Regions from separate parts of the Arthrobacter sp. AOP36-F1-5 genome, predicted to be linked through region 1. Evidence: predicted binding sites of a transcription regulator. Region 1 holds the regulator's gene; the other holds the start of a gene.
The links. Region 1 encodes HspR, which represses chaperone genes until heat shock. Its sites were predicted from a motif close to AAGTTGAGTCNNNNNGACTCAACTT; they were not measured.
Positions count from the first base shown of each region.

Region 2: AC3ZI9_RS01370 (ATP-dependent Clp protease ATP-binding subunit) is a predicted target of HspR. The motif match lies at 5,937-5,961, and genes of this name have one in related genera.

Region 1 is NZ_CM176892.1:3,020,146-3,027,956, reverse strand. It holds gene dnaK (molecular chaperone DnaK) at 1-826, shown strand, start outside; gene AC3ZI9_RS13870 (nucleotide exchange factor GrpE) at 842-1,477, shown strand; gene AC3ZI9_RS13865 (DnaJ C-terminal domain-containing protein) at 1,560-2,537, shown strand; gene AC3ZI9_RS13860 (heat shock protein transcriptional repressor HspR) at 2,598-3,044, shown strand; gene AC3ZI9_RS13855 (alpha/beta hydrolase) at 3,056-3,994, shown strand; gene trmB (tRNA (guanosine(46)-N7)-methyltransferase TrmB) at 3,987-4,877, opposite strand; gene AC3ZI9_RS13845 (YccF domain-containing protein) at 4,966-5,382, shown strand; gene AC3ZI9_RS13840 (globin domain-containing protein) at 5,682-6,848, shown strand; gene AC3ZI9_RS13835 (hypothetical protein) at 6,848-7,411, shown strand.
Region 2 is NZ_CM176892.1:280,114-287,924, forward strand. It holds gene AC3ZI9_RS01350 (NAD(P)/FAD-dependent oxidoreductase) at 1-3, opposite strand, end outside; gene AC3ZI9_RS01355 (TIGR00730 family Rossman fold protein) at 251-1,240, opposite strand; gene AC3ZI9_RS01360 (APC family permease) at 1,386-2,888, shown strand; gene AC3ZI9_RS01365 (hypothetical protein) at 2,984-3,238, shown strand; gene AC3ZI9_RS01370 (ATP-dependent Clp protease ATP-binding subunit) at 3,335-5,923, opposite strand; gene AC3ZI9_RS01375 (YidH family protein) at 6,109-6,489, shown strand; gene AC3ZI9_RS01380 (DUF202 domain-containing protein) at 6,498-6,830, shown strand; gene AC3ZI9_RS01385 (aldehyde dehydrogenase) at 6,820-7,811, opposite strand, start outside.

The sequences.
Region 1 (7,811 bases):
GGTCGTCGCCGTGGGCGCCGCGCTGCAGGCCGGTGTCCTGAAGGGCGAGCGCAAGGACGTCCTGCTGATCGACGTGACCCCGCTATCGCTGGGCATCGAGACCAAGGGCGGGGTGATGACCAAGCTCATCGAGCGCAACACGGCCATCCCGACCAAGCGTTCGGAAACCTTCACCACGGCCGACGACAACCAGCCGTCCGTGTCGATCCAGGTCTTCCAGGGCGAACGCGAGTTCACCCGGGACAACAAGCCGCTGGGCACGTTCGAACTGACCGGCATCGCGCCGGCCCAGCGTGGCGTGCCGCAGGTCGAGGTCACCTTCGACATCGACGCCAACGGCATCGTGCACGTCTCCGCCAAGGACAAGGGCACCGGCACCGAGCAGTCGATGACCATCACCGGCGGTACCTCGCTGGCGAAGGAAGACATCGACCGCATGGTCCAGGAAGCCGAGGAGCACGCCGCCGAGGACAAGGTGCGCCGCGAGGCCGCCGACACCCGCAACTCCGCCGAGCAGTCCGCCTACTCCGTGGACAAGCTCATCAAGGACAACGAGGACAAGCTGCCCGAGGAGGTCAAGACCGAGGTCCAGGCCGACGTCGACGCCGTCAAGGCTGCCCTTGAGGGCCAGGACAACGACGACGAGGTCAAGGCCGCGTACGAGAAGCTCCAGGAGTCGCAGACCAAGCTCGGCGAAGCCATCTACGCCCAGGCCGAGTCCGAAGGCGCCGCCGGTGAAGCCGGGGAGTCCGAAGGCACCGAGGCGCCCGACGAGGACATCGTCGACGCCGAGGTTGTCGACGAAGAAGACGAAGAGAAGAAGTAAGGCGGTTCGAATCTGATGCCAGAACACGGCAACGAAGAAGAGCACGACGGCGACGAGCCGGTGCGCTTCACCGATAAGCGCAAGGTCGATCCCGAGACGGGCGAAGTGCGCGGCGCCGAAGGGCATGAGGAAGCGACCGCTGCAGCGGAAGGTGCCGAGTCGGAGGATGCGCTGGCCCAGGCCGAGCAGATCCTCAACGAGGCAGGCGACCAGCAGGAGCAGCCCGCGGCGGCGTCCGACGTCGAAGCGGAACTGCGTAACGACCTGCTGCGTCTGCAGGCCGAGTACGTGAACTACCGCAAGCGCGTCGAGCGCGATCGGGAATCCGTGCGCGACCTCGCCGTCCAGTCGGTGCTCGTCAGCCTGCTGCCCGTACTCGACGATCTCGACGCCGCCCGCAAGCACGGCGATCTCGAGGAAGGGCCGTTCGCGGCGGTGGCGAACAAGATCGACGCCATCCTCGCGGGCCACGGACTGACCCGGATCGAGGAAGTGGGGGTCGTCTTCGACCCGAACTTCCACGAGGCCCTGATGCAGCAACCCAGCTCCGAGGTCCCCGAGGACCACGTGGCCCAGGTCCTGCGGATCGGCTACCAGAAGGGCGAGCGCGTCATCCGTGCCGCCCAGGTGGTTGTCTCCACGGGAGAATGAACCACCCCCGGCCGCCCCACCACCGGTGGGGCGGCCGGGACCCCATTAGCTTGAGAAACAACCAGGAAACAGGAGGCGCCCGATGGCCAGTCAGGATTGGGTCAACAAGGATTTCTACGCCACCCTCGGCGTCTCCAAGGACGCCAGCGACGCCGATATCAAGAAGTCCTACCGCAAGATGGCGCGCAAATACCACCCCGACACCAATCCCGGCGATGAGGCCGCGGAAAAGAAGTTCAAGGACATCACCGAGGCCAATTCGGTGCTGTCCGACCCCGAGGAACGCGAACAGTACGACGCCATCCGGGCGATGGGATCCGGCGCCCGGTTCACCTCCGGAGGCGCCGGAGGGCCCTCCGGTGGCGGCGCGGGATTCGACGACGTCTTCGGCAACCTGTTCAACCAGGGGGGCGGGGGACGCCGCGGTGGCGGGTTCCCCGGAGGCGGCCAGGTTCCCCCCGAATTCGCGGACCTCTTTGGTGGTGGCGGATTCGGCGGCTTCCAGCAGGCCCCGCAGAAGGGCGCCGATCGGACCGCTTCGACCACGATTTCCTTCGCCGGGTCCATCCGCGGCACCAGCATCGGACTGCGCGAACCCGATGGCGACGTCATCGACGTGCGCATCCCCGCGGGCATCCGTGACGGCCAGAGTGTCAGGGTCCGGGGCAAGGGCCAGCGCAGCCCGGCAGGAAACGGGGACCTGTTGGTGAAGGTTTCGGTCAAACCGCATGCCTTCTTCGCCCGCGAGGGCAACAACATCCGGATCCACCTGCCGGTGGGCTTCTCCGAGGCCGCCCTGGGAGCCACGTTGGAGGTCCCCACGCTGACCGGGGAGACCGTGAAGATGAAGATCCCCGCCGGGACCTCATCGGGGCGGACCCTGCGGCTGAAGGGGCGCGGGGTGAAGACGTCCAAGGCCGTCGGCGATCTGCTGGTCACCGTCGAGGTCGTCGTACCGCAGAAGCTCAATGCCGAGGCGCAGGAAGCCGTCAAGGCCTTCGCCGAAGCAACCGCCGACGCGGATCCCCGCGCCGGGATCGCCACCAAGGCGGTACTCTAGCGGCGGGCCCGGGGCGCGGGAAGCACGGCGGAACCGAACACACCAGGAGGAGGCAAGCACATGGCGGTAGGCAAGGCACTGGCCATCAACGATCGTTTCATCCCGGTATTCGTGATCTCCGTCGCGGCCGAACTGGCCGATATGCACCCGCAGACACTGCGCCAGTACGACCGCATGGGATTGGTCTCGCCCTCGCGGCAGCGCGGCAAGCAGCGGCGCTATTCCAAGCATGATGTCGAATTGCTGCGGGAGGTCCAGAGCCTCTCGAAGGCGGGGGTCTCGCTGGAAGGGATCCGGCGGGTCCTGGAACTCGAGAACCAGGTTGCGGCGCTGCGTTCCCGTGTGGCGGAACTGAGTCAGGAACTGGCCGAAGCCGACCGCAGGTCCTCGGAGATGGAACGGGTCTTTGCCGCCGGAGCCGGCGGCGGTGACGTCGTCACCCTGGCCCGGGGGGAACGCCCCAGGGCCCGCAGCCAGGCCGTCGTCATCTGGCGAGCCCAGGACTAGGCGGACACCTCATGGTCCCCGGGACGCTGGCGACCGTTGCCGAGCTGATCGAGCGGGCGGAGCGCGGCTTCGAGATCACCAAGGGCCGGCGTGACGGATTCGATCAGGACCGCAAGGCGGCAGTGGACGGGGTCGCCCATGCGCTGAGGCCCACGTCCATGCACCGGCGGCTTCCCGCCAGACGGCTGCTCTTCCTGGACCTGGAAGGACCGCATCCGTTGGCGGCCGTGGTGCTCGGGGACCCCGACCATGCCACCCACCTGACCTGGCAGGTCTCCGGGGCAGGCATCCGTCCCGGAACCGCCATGTGGGGCACGGCCCGTGAAGCCGGCGAACTCCTGCTCGAACAGCGGGCCGCCGGTGCCGGAGCCCCGGCCGTCATCGCCTGGCTCGGGTATCCCGCACCGGGGATGTTCAGGGCCCTCTCGGACCGTACCGCCCGGACCTGTGCCGCGCGGCTGGCCTTCGACATCCGTCGGGTCGGGGAGCTCCTTCCCCGTACGGCCAGGATGGCGATCGAAGCACATTCCTACGGGGCGACGTTGGCCGCGTACGCGCTCGCCCGGTTGGATGCCGAACCACCCCCGGCCGGCCAGGCGGGCCCCTTGATCGACACGCTGGCCACCATTGGTTCGGCGGGAATTCCGGACCGCTTGTTGCGGGACCCGTCTGACTTGGGCATCCCACCAAGCCGCCGATACGAGGCCGTGGCGAGCCGGGACCTGCTGGCCCGATGCGGCCGGCTCCTCAGTGGGCGGACCACGGTCGCCGGGCTGCCGTTCGCCGTGGAAGGACACCCGGAATCGGGGCTGCATGCCGTCACCGGGCACAACACCTCCCGCTTCGTGCCCGGATCCGATGACCCCGAATACGGCTATCGGGACCCCGGCACGCTCTCGCTGCACAACCTGGCCCGGATCCTCATCGGGGGGACCCCTCCGTTCAGCTGACCGGCCCCCGGCGGTCCCCGTCCGCCTCCGGTTCCCGGCGGTAGGCCAGATCGAAGACCAGACGGCCCGCGGCCACGGCCTTGGCCTCGAAGCTCGTGCGCACCCGCCCCGCGTAGCGTGGGGCCCACCCCCCGAGATCGTCCGTGAAACCCGGTTCCGGGTCGTGGCCCTCTAGACCGCCGCGGCGGACCCGGGTCAGGGGGGAGTCCTCCCCGGCGCCTTCACCGGGGTGCAGGGAGGTGAAATCCTTCGAGGCGTCGAGGATCGAACGCATCTGTTCGGCATACTGCGACCAATCGGTGGCCAGGCGCCAGATGCCGCCGGGGGCCAGCACACGGGCGGCCTTGGGCAGGAACGATTCCTTGATGAGCCGGCGTTTGTGATGCCGGGTCTTATGCCAGGGGTCGGAGAAGAAGATCCAGAGTTCATCCACCGAACCGGGCTCCAGCATCACATCGAGGACCTCGGGGGCGTTGGCCTGCACGGCCCGCACATTGGTCAGCCCCTTCGCGTCGATCCGGGCCATCAACTGGGCCAGGCCGGGCAGATAGACCTCCACGGCGAGGAAATCCCGTTCGGGATGGGCTTCGGCGGCTTCGGCGATGGCTTCGCCCAGCCCGGTACCGATCTCCACGGTCAGCGGGGCCTGACGGCCGAAGGCCTCCTCGGCGTCGAAGCGGAAATCCTCGTGGACCGAGGTGTCTGCATGATGGCGTGGAACCTGGATGACGTAGTCCCCGGAGAGCCGGTCCCAGGAGTCCTTGCGCTTGCCGTGCAAACGGGACCCGCGACGGACGAAGGACACCGGATCGGTCCGGTAGAAGCGCAAATCGTCGGCGGCGCGGCCGTTGACAGGGGGCTTGGGGGCTGCGGGATCATTCATTGGGTCCACGTTAGTCGTCGCCGCGATGGACGTCATGTCAGGGTCTTCCCGGATGGCGGCGCCGGCCGCGGACGGGCACACTGGAGACATGAACGGACCCCTGAACCTGATCCTGAACATCATCTGGCTCGTCTTCGGCGGATTCTGGCTGGCCCTGGGCTACCTGGCCGCCGGGGTCGTGTGTTGCGTGCTGATCGTGACCATCCCCTTCGGGCTGGCCTCGTTCAGGATCGCCAACTATGCGCTGTGGCCCTTCGGCCGCACCATCGTGGACCGGGGCGGGCGGACCGGCTTCTTCTCCACCGTGGGCAATGTCGTGTGGATCCTCGTGGCGGGGATCTGGATCGCCATCGGGCATGTGGTCACCGCCATCCCGATGTTCGTCAGCATCATCGGCATTCCGCTGGGCATCGCCAACCTCAAACTGATCCCCGTCTCCCTGGTGCCCCTGGGCAAGGTCATCGTGCCCTCGGGGTCGCGCCTGCCGATGGGCCCGGCCGCCTGAACGGTTCCGGGTCCGGCGAACCAAGCAGCCTGCCGGGCCCGCGGATCCCGCCGCCCCGGCATGTGCCCCGAGGCCGTCGACCCGGGCCTCCAGCCGCCGGTCGGGCCGGCAGGGAAGACGATTCCTCTCGAATTGCACTCTTCCGTCCTTGACTTATGTGGCATAGTTATCGACCGTTAGTGATCGCCCCCACAATGAGAGTTGATAGCAATACATGGACCGAATAGGTCAGAGGGCCGCCGCATCGAGTCGGGAGACGACGCCGAAAGCGTCCGTGTTCCAGGACTTCGGGGGCTGCCATGAATGTTGAAATGCTCAAGAGCACCTGGGCCGATATGTCCCAGGCGGGCGACGAAGCCCCCTTGTACTTCTATTCCCATCTGTTCATCACCCATCCGGAACTGCGCGAGATGTTCCCGGTCTCCATGGCCAGCCAACGCGATAAGCTGTTCGGCGCGCTGGGGCACATCGTGAGCAATGTGGAGAAACTGGATTCCGATACCGGATTCGTCGAGGAACTGGGCCGCGATCACCGGCGATTCGCGGTGGAACCCGAACACTACTCCGCCGTTGGTTCCTCGCTGCTGGCGACCCTCAAGCAGTTCCTGGGCAGCCAATGGACCGAAAGCGTCGCGGCGGACTGGTCCGCGGCCTACGGCCAGATCGCGAAGATCATGGTCGTGGCCGCCGAGGACGCCGCCGAGGATTCACCCCCATGGTGGGATGCCGAGGTGGTCTCCGTTGACCGGCGCAGCATCGACGTGACGGTGATCCAGCTGCGGACCACCCCGGCCATGGACTACCTGCCGGGCCAATCCATGGCCATGGAACTGGGGCGGCTGCCCCGATTATGGCGTTACGTGACCCCCGCCAACCAGCCGCAGCCGGACGGCCTGGTGGAACTGCATATCCAGTTGGTGCCCGGCGGGCAGTTCAGTAGCACCGCGGTACGCAAGATCCGTCCCGGGGACACGGCCCGGCTCGGAGCCCCGATGGGCGACCAGCTCACCCGTCCCCGGAACGGGAAGGACCTTCTCCTGGTGGCCGGCGGCACGGGGCTGGCGCCTCTGGCGGCGGTCCTGGACCAGGTCGGCACCCAGTGGACGACCGAAGGAACCGGGCCGCGGGTTGACCTGTTCCATGGGGCCCGCCTGCCGTGGAACCTCTACGACCACGAGAAGCTCACCCGCCTGGCGGAACAGCCCTGGTTCACCTACCGACCGGTCGTCTCGGACGATCCGACCTTCCACGGGCTGCGTGGACTGGTGGGTTCCGCGGCGGCCGCCGAAGGCTCGTGGGCCGGCCGGACGGCCCTGGTCTGCGGGTCCCCGCCCATGGTCGGGCATGCCGTGGCCCAACTGGGGACCGCCGGACTTGCTCCGGATGATCTCCGCTTCGAGACGTTCGCAACCCTAGATGAGAGTTCCTCGGCCATCGGCCAGAGTGACGAAGAAGGATCACGATAATGCCCTATGCCAATGACACCCGATCAGCCCGCGCCCTGACACCGGAGGCCGTCCGTGACGCCATGTTCCCGGCCGTGGAGGTCGGCGGGCTCGACCCCGTGGCCATCAATCTGTTCCTGGCCGATGCCTCCGTCCAGATGGCTTCGGACCGCGAGGAGATCCGGACGCTGCGACGACGCGCTGAAGAGGATCGGGGCTCCGGCCTTGATGTCAGTGCCGAAACCGTGAACCTGCTCAGTCGGGCGCAGGTCATCGCCGATAAGCACGTCAGCGAGGCCGAGCAATATGCCCATGACCTCATCGACGGGGCCCGAAAGCAATATTCGGAAATCCTGCAGAAGGCCGAAGACAATGCGGGTAGCGCCGGTTCCGCCGCCGCCCCGGCCGTCCCCGGATACGGGGAGCCGGTCCCGGAGATCGAGTATGTCCGCACCTACACCCGGGTGGCCCAGGTCCAGTTGCGCTCCGTGATCGACGCCCTGGCCGAACAGGTGGATCAGTTGGGCCATTTGCCGCAGTTCGGCGCCACTGCCTCGGAGCCGGGCGCGGGGGGTGGCTCCTGAGCCGGCGGTAGCACTTGTAGGGTCCGGTACAATTTGAGAATTTTTGTATCGATTTTGCAGAAGTTCCTGCCAGTATGAGAATTCTTAATCCACGCAAAATGAGAACTTCTTGACGTGCGTTGAGGTGTTTCGGTTGCAGCTGCGAAAGAAGTCCGGTTGCAAATAGTCGGAGGAGGACGAGACTTTTTAAGACGGAGCTTCCGATAGCTCTTGTTTAGACATCCCGTAGCGCGGGCACGGCTATCGGATAGCACTTTCTCACCATCGGCAAATAGGCAGTCGAGGTCCTTGACGGTGAGCGATTTGCTCTCCTCCCGCCTGCACTGCTGCTTGTCGACGAGCGCGCGCCAGGCCTTGGCGATCGCGGCGCGAACAAGCGGCCCTCCTTTCGTTCTGCGGA
Region 2 (7,811 bases), 780 kb from region 1:
CATGGGGACCGCTTTCTGGAGGCAGGGTGGGGCAGCGGCAACGCGGAGGCCCTGGGTGGGCCCGTCAGGGCCGGAGCCCCGGGCGCTGCCGAGCGATGATGCCGTGCTGTGGAGCACGTCACACCTTTTTTCTATGTCTGTAGAATATACGGTCGGCATCGCGTTGTGGCAAGCCCCTGCTGCCCGGGCTCGGCTGCGGGAAGGGTCGCGGACCCGGGAGCACGGACCGGTCAGAGGGCGGCGGGACCGGCTATTCGGACCATTTGGGGGTCGGGGGTCGCCAGGTGCCGAGCTGGTCCAGCAGGTCGTCGGGATCGTCGCTGACGATCAACGTGTCCCGGTACAGCGGAGCCAGGAACCCGCGCTCGACCATGGTCTCGATCATGGCCAGGAGTGGATCCCAGAACCCCGCGACGTTGTACAGGGCCACGGGCTTGGCATGGATGCCCAGATGCTGCCAGGTCCTGGCTTCGAAGAACTCCTCGAGCGTTCCCGCCCCGCCGGGCAATGCGACGAAGGCGTCGCAGAGGTCGGCCATGCGTTGCTTGCGCTCATGCATGGTGGCCACGACCTCCAACCGCGTCAACGACGCATGGGCCGTCTCGCCCTCGAAAAGCGCTTCCGTCGTGATGCCGGTGACCGTTCCGCCGCGGGCCAGGGCGGCGTCGGCGAGGACCCCCATGAGCCCCACCTGCCCGCCGCCGTAGACGATGCCGACACCGGTTTCGGCCAGCCGGGAGCCCAGCGTGGAGGTGGCCTCGAGGTAGGTGCCTCCGTGGCCGGTCCGGGAACCGGTGAATAAGGCGATCCGGCCGATGGGCCTCCGGCCCCGGTCCTGCAGGGCGGGGATGACCTGCTCGGCCAGCAGCGGGGCCAGGTCCCCGGGCAGGGGGACCGCCGTGGGGTCCAGCCAGCGCAATTCGGCGATCTCGGCGGCGGGGTATGCCGCGACCAGTTCCGGATGTTCGAAGACGGTCGCCTGGACCTCGTGGCCCGGCTCGTTGGCGGCGCGGCAGCGGAAGACCCCGAGTTCACGAAGGTCCGCGGGGTCCAGCTCCACGCCCAGCTCCTCGGAACATTCACGCAATGCCGTGATGGCGGGACTCTCGCCCGCCTCGGGCTTGCCTCCGGGGAGCATGAACCGGCTGGTGCCTGCCTTGCGCACGGTCAGCAGCGCCCCGGAGGAATCCCTGAGGACGACGGCGCTGACATGGATGACGGGGGTATTCGATGGCTTCACGCTGATCACGCTACTCCGTTGCGTCCTGCCTGCGCCCGGGGACAAGGGGGCGTCGCGCAAAGCCAAGCCCACCGGCTGTGATCCGGGGCACAGTGGTCTGTAATGCCGGTCCCATCACGCCGTGCTGTCATCACCAGGAGGAACCATGACCACCACCAAGACCCAGCAACAGGCCGGACGGGACCCGTCCGCCGGAACCGGGTTGGGGCAACGCCGACTCGGGATCCCGGCCCTGGTCTTCATGATCATCGCCGCCTCCGCCCCGTTGACCGTCGTCGCCGGCGGGGTGACCAGCAACTTCGCGGTCACCGGTCTGCTGGGGGTCCCGCTGTCCTTCATCCTGCTCGGTGCGGTCCTGGTCATCTTTGCCGTCGGCTATCTGGCGATGAGCCGACACGTCCGCAACGCCGGGGCGTTCTACGCCTATATCTCCCGCGGGCTTGGCAAGCCGGCGGGAGTCGGATCCGCCTGGGTGGCCCTGCTGTCCTACAACGCCATGCAGATCGGCATCAACGGCCTGTTCGGCTTCGCCTTGTCCTCGTTCCTGGCAGGGTCGATGGGGCTGGAAATCCCCTGGTGGGTCTGCTCGCTGGCCGGATGGCTCATCGTGGGCATCCTGGGGGTGAACAAGGTCGACCTCTCGGCCAAGGTGCTGGGCGTGCTGGTCGCGCTCGAATTCGTCGTGGTCATCATCTACGACGTGTTCGCCTTCGGCACCGCCCCGGAAGGAATCAGCACCGCCTCGCTGGAACCGGGATCGCTGTTCACCACCGGTGTCGGGGCGGCCCTGGCCTTCAGCGTCGCGGCCTTCATGGGCTTCGAATCAGGGGCCATCTACAACGAAGAGGTCAAGGATCCGCGCAACACCGCCCGCCGGGCGACCTATATCGCCGTCGTCGTCATTGCCGCCTTCTACGCCTTCTCCGCCTGGGCGATGACCATTGCCGAAGGCGAGAGCCAGGTGATCGGCCGGTCGGAGGAATTCGGGCCGGACCTGATGTTCGTGTACTTCGCCGACCACGCAGCCGTCTGGTTCGTCGATCTGGCCAACCTGCTGTTCATCACCAGCCTGCTGGCCGCCCTGGTGGCCTTCCACAACGTCGTGGCCCGCTACATCTTCTCGCTGGGACGCGAAAACGTCCTGCCGGCGAAACTGGCCGCGGTGTCCGCCCGGACCCGGGCCCCCTTGGCCGGTTCGATCGCACAGTCGGTGCTCGCACTGGTCGTCCTGGTGGTCTTCGCCGTGGCAGGAACCGGCCACGAATACGGGGAGCTGTTCCCGGTCCTGACCCTGTTCACCTGGCTGACCAACACCGGCGCGTTCGGTCTGGTGCTGCTGATGGCCCTGACGTCCTTCGCCGTCATCGGCTTCTTCCGCCGCCAGCCCACCAGACCCGGGGCCTGGACGACGATGGTCGCACCGCTGCTGGCCGGGGTATCGCTGACCGCGGTGTTCGGAATGATCGTCGCGAACTTCGATGTGCTCATCGGGTTGGAGGAACCCGGGATGCTCAGCTGGCTGCTTCCGGCCATCATCGTGGTCCCGGGGCTCCTCGGTGTCCTCGGTGCCTACTGGTTGCGATCGGCCCGGCCGGGCGTCTATGCCGGCATCGGCCGCGGGGGTCTGGACCCGGAGGAACTGGACTAATACCGTCACGGTCGTAGGCTGGAAGAAGAGCCCGAAACGTCGTCACGGGGGCAGGTGGCACCGCGGGCCCGGACCGATATGTCGAGGAGGACACGATGGGTACCCACGAACACCACCACCAGGACGCCGTCTCGCAAGCCGGGATGGGCATGGACGGGACGCAGCTGCCCCAGCCGGAGGCCACCGAGCACGAGAGGCGCCGCGACGTCGACGGCCCCACCGAGATCGACTCCGAGTCCATTCCCGTCCACGGTGACGAAGACACCGCCGACGAGCTGGCGATGGAGGCCTACGGCGATGAGGACGAGGACGGGAATCCCGACATCCCCAACGCGCCGTTCCCCGGCTGAGCCCCCGGACAGGACCTGTCACGACAACGCCCCCGGACCATGGAAGCCATGGTCCGGGGGCGTTCGTCGTCCCGGCGGGAGCCCGGGGATACCTACCTAGGCGGCCAGCGCCGGGCGGGTGGAGGAGGCCGCGACGCGCAGTGCGCCCTCCTCGACCCGGAGGGTGATCCTGCCACCGTCCCGGACCGCTTCGGCGACCAGCAGGTCGGCGATCGGGTCATCGACCTCGCGCTGGATCACCCGACGCAGCGGACGGGCCCCGTATTCGGGCTCGTAACCGTGCTCGGCAATCCACCCGATGGCCGCATCCTCCACGTCCAAGCCGATTCCCTGGGCTTCGAGCCGGGCTTCGGTGTCACGCAGTTGGATGGACACGATCTGGCGCAGCTGCTCCTGCTCGAGCTTGCGGAACAACACGATCTCGTCGATGCGGTTCAGGAATTCCGGACGCATGGTCTCGCGCAGCCGGCCCATGACCCGATCGCGGAGCGCCTTCTCGGAGCCGAAACCGCCGGCCCCCTCGCCGGACTGGGCGTTGAAGCCCAGGGCGCCGGTCTTGCTGGCCAGGAACTCGGAGCCCAGGTTGGAGGTCATGATGACCACCGTGTTGCGGAAGTCCACGGTCCGGCCCTGCCCGTCGGTGAGCCGGCCGTCGTCGAGCACCTGCAGCAACAGGTTGAACACGTCGGGGTGCGCCTTTTCGATCTCGTCGAGCAGCAGCACCGAATACGGGTTGCGGCGCACCCGTTCGGTCAGCTGTCCAGCCTCGCCGTAGCCGACGTAGCCCGGAGGGGCCCCGACCAACCGCGAGACGGTATGCCGTTCACCGAATTCGCTCATATCGAAGCGCAGCAGCGCCTCCTCGCGGCCGAACAGCGACTGGGCCAGCGACTTCGCCAACTCGGTCTTGCCGACCCCGGTGGGCCCCAGGAACATGAAGCTGCCCACGGGACGGGAGGCATCGCCCATGCCCGTGCGGTTGCGCCGTACGGATTTGGCGATGACGCCCACCGCATCGTCCTGCCCGATGACGCGCTCATGCAGTTCCTCCTCCAGCTTCGCCAGCCGGGCCCGATCGCCCTCGGTCAACCGGGCTGCGGGGATGCCGGTGGCCCGGGCGATGATCTGGGCGATCTGCTCCTCGTCCACCACGCTGGTGCCGTCGGTGTCGTCGTCGGTGCCGTCGGATTGCGTCCCGGCAGTCAGCTCGTCGAGGTGCTCGGCCAGCGCGGCGATCTCATCGCGCAGCCATCCGGCGTCCTCGAAGCGTTCGGCCGCGATGGCGTCGTTCTTGCGTTCGCGCAGGGTCTCCAGCTCGCGGCGCAGCGCCTGGACGTCGACGGTCGGGCCGCGCCGCAGGCTCAGACGCGCCCCGGCCTGGTCGATCAGGTCGATCGCCTTATCGGGCAGGAAACGGTCGGTGAGATAGCGGGAGGAGAGGTCGACGGCGGCCCGCAGGGCACCTTCGGTATAGGTCACCTGGTGGTGTTCGGCGTAGCGGCCGGCCAGACCGGTGAGGATCTTCACGGAATCCTCCTGGGAGGGTTCGCCGACCGTGACGGGCTGGAAGCGGCGCTCCAATGCCGGGTCCTTCTCCACGCTGCGGTACTCGGCCAACGTGGTGGCGCCGATGAGCCGCAGTTCCCCGCGGGCCAGCCGCGGCTTGAGGATGTTCCCGGCGTCCATGCCGCCTTCCCCGGAGCCGCCGGCGCCGACCACGTTGTGCAGCTCGTCGATGAAGACGATGTACTCGCCGTCCCCGGCCGCGATTTCGTCCATGGTCTTGGTCAGGCGTTCCTCGAAGTCCCCGCGGTAGCGGGTGCCGGCGAGCATGCCCGGCAGGTCCAGGGAGATGACGCGTTTGCCCTGCAGCTGGGCGGGGATCGAATCGGCGGTGATGGCCTGGGCCAGGCCCTCGACGACGGCGGTCTTGCCGACGCCGGCTTCGCCGATGAGCACCGGGTTGTTCTTCATGCGACGGGCCAGGATCTCGATGGTCTGCTCGATCTCCTCCTGCCGGCCGATCACGGGGTCCAGTTTCTCCTCGAGGGCCAGTGCGGTCAGATCCGTGCCGTAGGTGTCCAGCATCGGGGTCGGTGAATCGGTCGGGGCCCCGGTCTGCGCGGGGCCGTCCTGGGGGCCGGAGGCTTCCTGCTGGGCGGCGGCCCCGATGTTCTGCAACGTTTCGGGGGTCACCCCGGAGGCGGCGAGGACCTGCCCGGCGGGGGAGTCCTGGTTGACGACGAAGGCGACGAAGAGGTGCTCGGGGTCGATGTAGGTCGAGCCGAAGGCGCGGGCGACCTGGCGGGCGTCGAGCAGGGCCCGTTGGGTCGAAGCCGTCAGTGCCGGGGCCCCGCCGGTGGGGCGGTCGGAGGATTGCGGCAGACGCTGTTCCGCGTTGCGGGCGATGGCCTCCACGTCGATGCCGCCGGCCCGCAACTGGGCGGCCGGCCCGTCCTGGGCCACGAGGACCCGCAGCAGGTGCAGGGCGTCGACCTCGGCATGGCCGTGTTCGGCGGCGAAGGCCGCCGCCTGCCCGAGCAGTTCGTGCGTGCGCCGGCTGAGTAGCCGGGTGATGTCGATGGGGCGGCCTGCGGCTGCGGCTCGCTGGCCCTGCAGGTAGCGGGCCAGGAAGTCATCAAACGAGCCGCTTCCCGATCCGGTGGGTCCGAAGAACGCTGGCATTTTCCCTCCAAGGAACTTGAGTGTCTTACGCTCAAGTATAGACCTGAGTGTATGTCACTCAAGTTAACGTGATGCGGTCGTCATTATTCCCCGCACGGTTTCCACCCGGCGGGCGAGGCCTGTGACCGGTAGGATTTCCAGCGAGAGCAGCCGGTGGCGGCTGGGGCAACAGCGGGAGGACGACGGTGGCCGACGAAGGCGAACGCGGATGGCTGGCACGCAAGGCGCTACCCAGCGGCAACGAACCCGACCCGCGGTTCACCCTGGCCAACGAACGCACGTTCCTGGCTTGGATCCGCACTTCGCTGGCCTTCCTGGCCGGTGGAATCGCCTTGGAGGCCTTCGCCTTCGACGCCTTTCCCACCGACCTGCGCAAGGCCATCTCGATCCTGGTCATCTGCCTGGGTCTGCTGATCAGTGCCGGGGCGGTGTTCCGCTGGCTGCGGATCGAGTCGAGCATGCGCAACCACCGTCCGTTGCCGTTCCCGGCGATCGTGCCGCTGCTGGGCATCGGCGGGGCACTGGCCGCGGCGGTCATCGTCGTCGTCCTCGTCGTCTCCGGATAGGTCCCTCGATGACCATCCCCATCACGCGCGGCCACCAGGACCCGGGACTGCAACCCGAACGCACCGTCATGTCCTGGGGCCGGACCACGTTGTCGCTGTTCGTGGTCAGCGCCGTGTTCATGCGCTGGATGCACCATTACGGCCCCTCGATCCTGATCCTGGTGGCCGTGGGGGGCCTGGGGGCGCTGTCCATCTACGTGACGCAGCGCCGCCGTTACTCCGCCCGCACCCGTGGCATCGCCGAGGGGCGCCTGGAGGCCGATGTGGCCGCCATCTTCTGGACCGCCGGCGCCGTCATGATCCTGGGCGTGCTGGCCCTGATCGTGGTCATCACGACCTGACGGTCACCCAGATCGTCTTGAGCTGGGTGTACTGTTCCAAGGCTTCCAACCCGTTGTCGCGCCCCCCGAAGCCCGAGGCCCGGTAGCCACCGAACGGGGTGGTGATGTTGCCTTCGCTGTAGCCGTTGACGGCCACGGTGCCGGCCCGCACCCCACGGGCCAGCCGGATGGCCCGATCGATGTCGTGGGACCAGATGGTCGCGGCCAACCCGTAGGTGGTGTCGTTGGCCAGGGCCAACGCCTCGGCCTCGTCCTGGAACCCGATCACCGCGACGACGGGGCCGAAGACCTCCTCACGGGCGATCGCCATCCCGGCGGTGACCTCGTCGATGACGGTCGGGCCGAGATACCAGCCGCCGCTGTCTTCGAACAGGGCCCGTCCTCCGGCGGCGATCCGGGCCCCGGCCGTGCGGGCATCTTCGATGAAACGCAGGGCCCTGGCCAGCGCGTCGGCCTCGATCAGCGGACCGAGGATCGTCTCGGGTTCGGCGGGGTCCCCGACGATCCGCTGGCCGGCCTGGCGCACCAGCTCGGCCACGAAGTCGGCCCTGAGCGATTCATGCACCAGGATCCGTGAACCCGCCGAACAGTTCTGCCCAGAAGCCCAGAACGCGGCCTCGGCCAGATCGGCGGCCACCTGGGGCAGGCGGTCGGCGTTATCCGCCAGCACGATCTGCGGCGACTTGCCCCCGCATTCCAAGGTGATGTTCTTCAGGTTGCTCTCGGCGGCGTAACGCAGGAATTCCCGGCCGGTCCAGGTGGAACCGGTGAAGGAGATCATATCGACGTCCATATGCAGGCCCAGGGCCTTCCCGGCAACGGGCCCGAGCCCGGGAACCACGTTGAACACCCCGTCGGGTACGCCTGCCTCGGTGGCCAGTTCTGCGATCCGCAAGGTGGACAGGGAAGCCAACTCGGGGGGTTTGACCACCAACGAATTCCCGGCGGCCAGGGCCGGGGCCATCTTCCAGGCGAGCATGG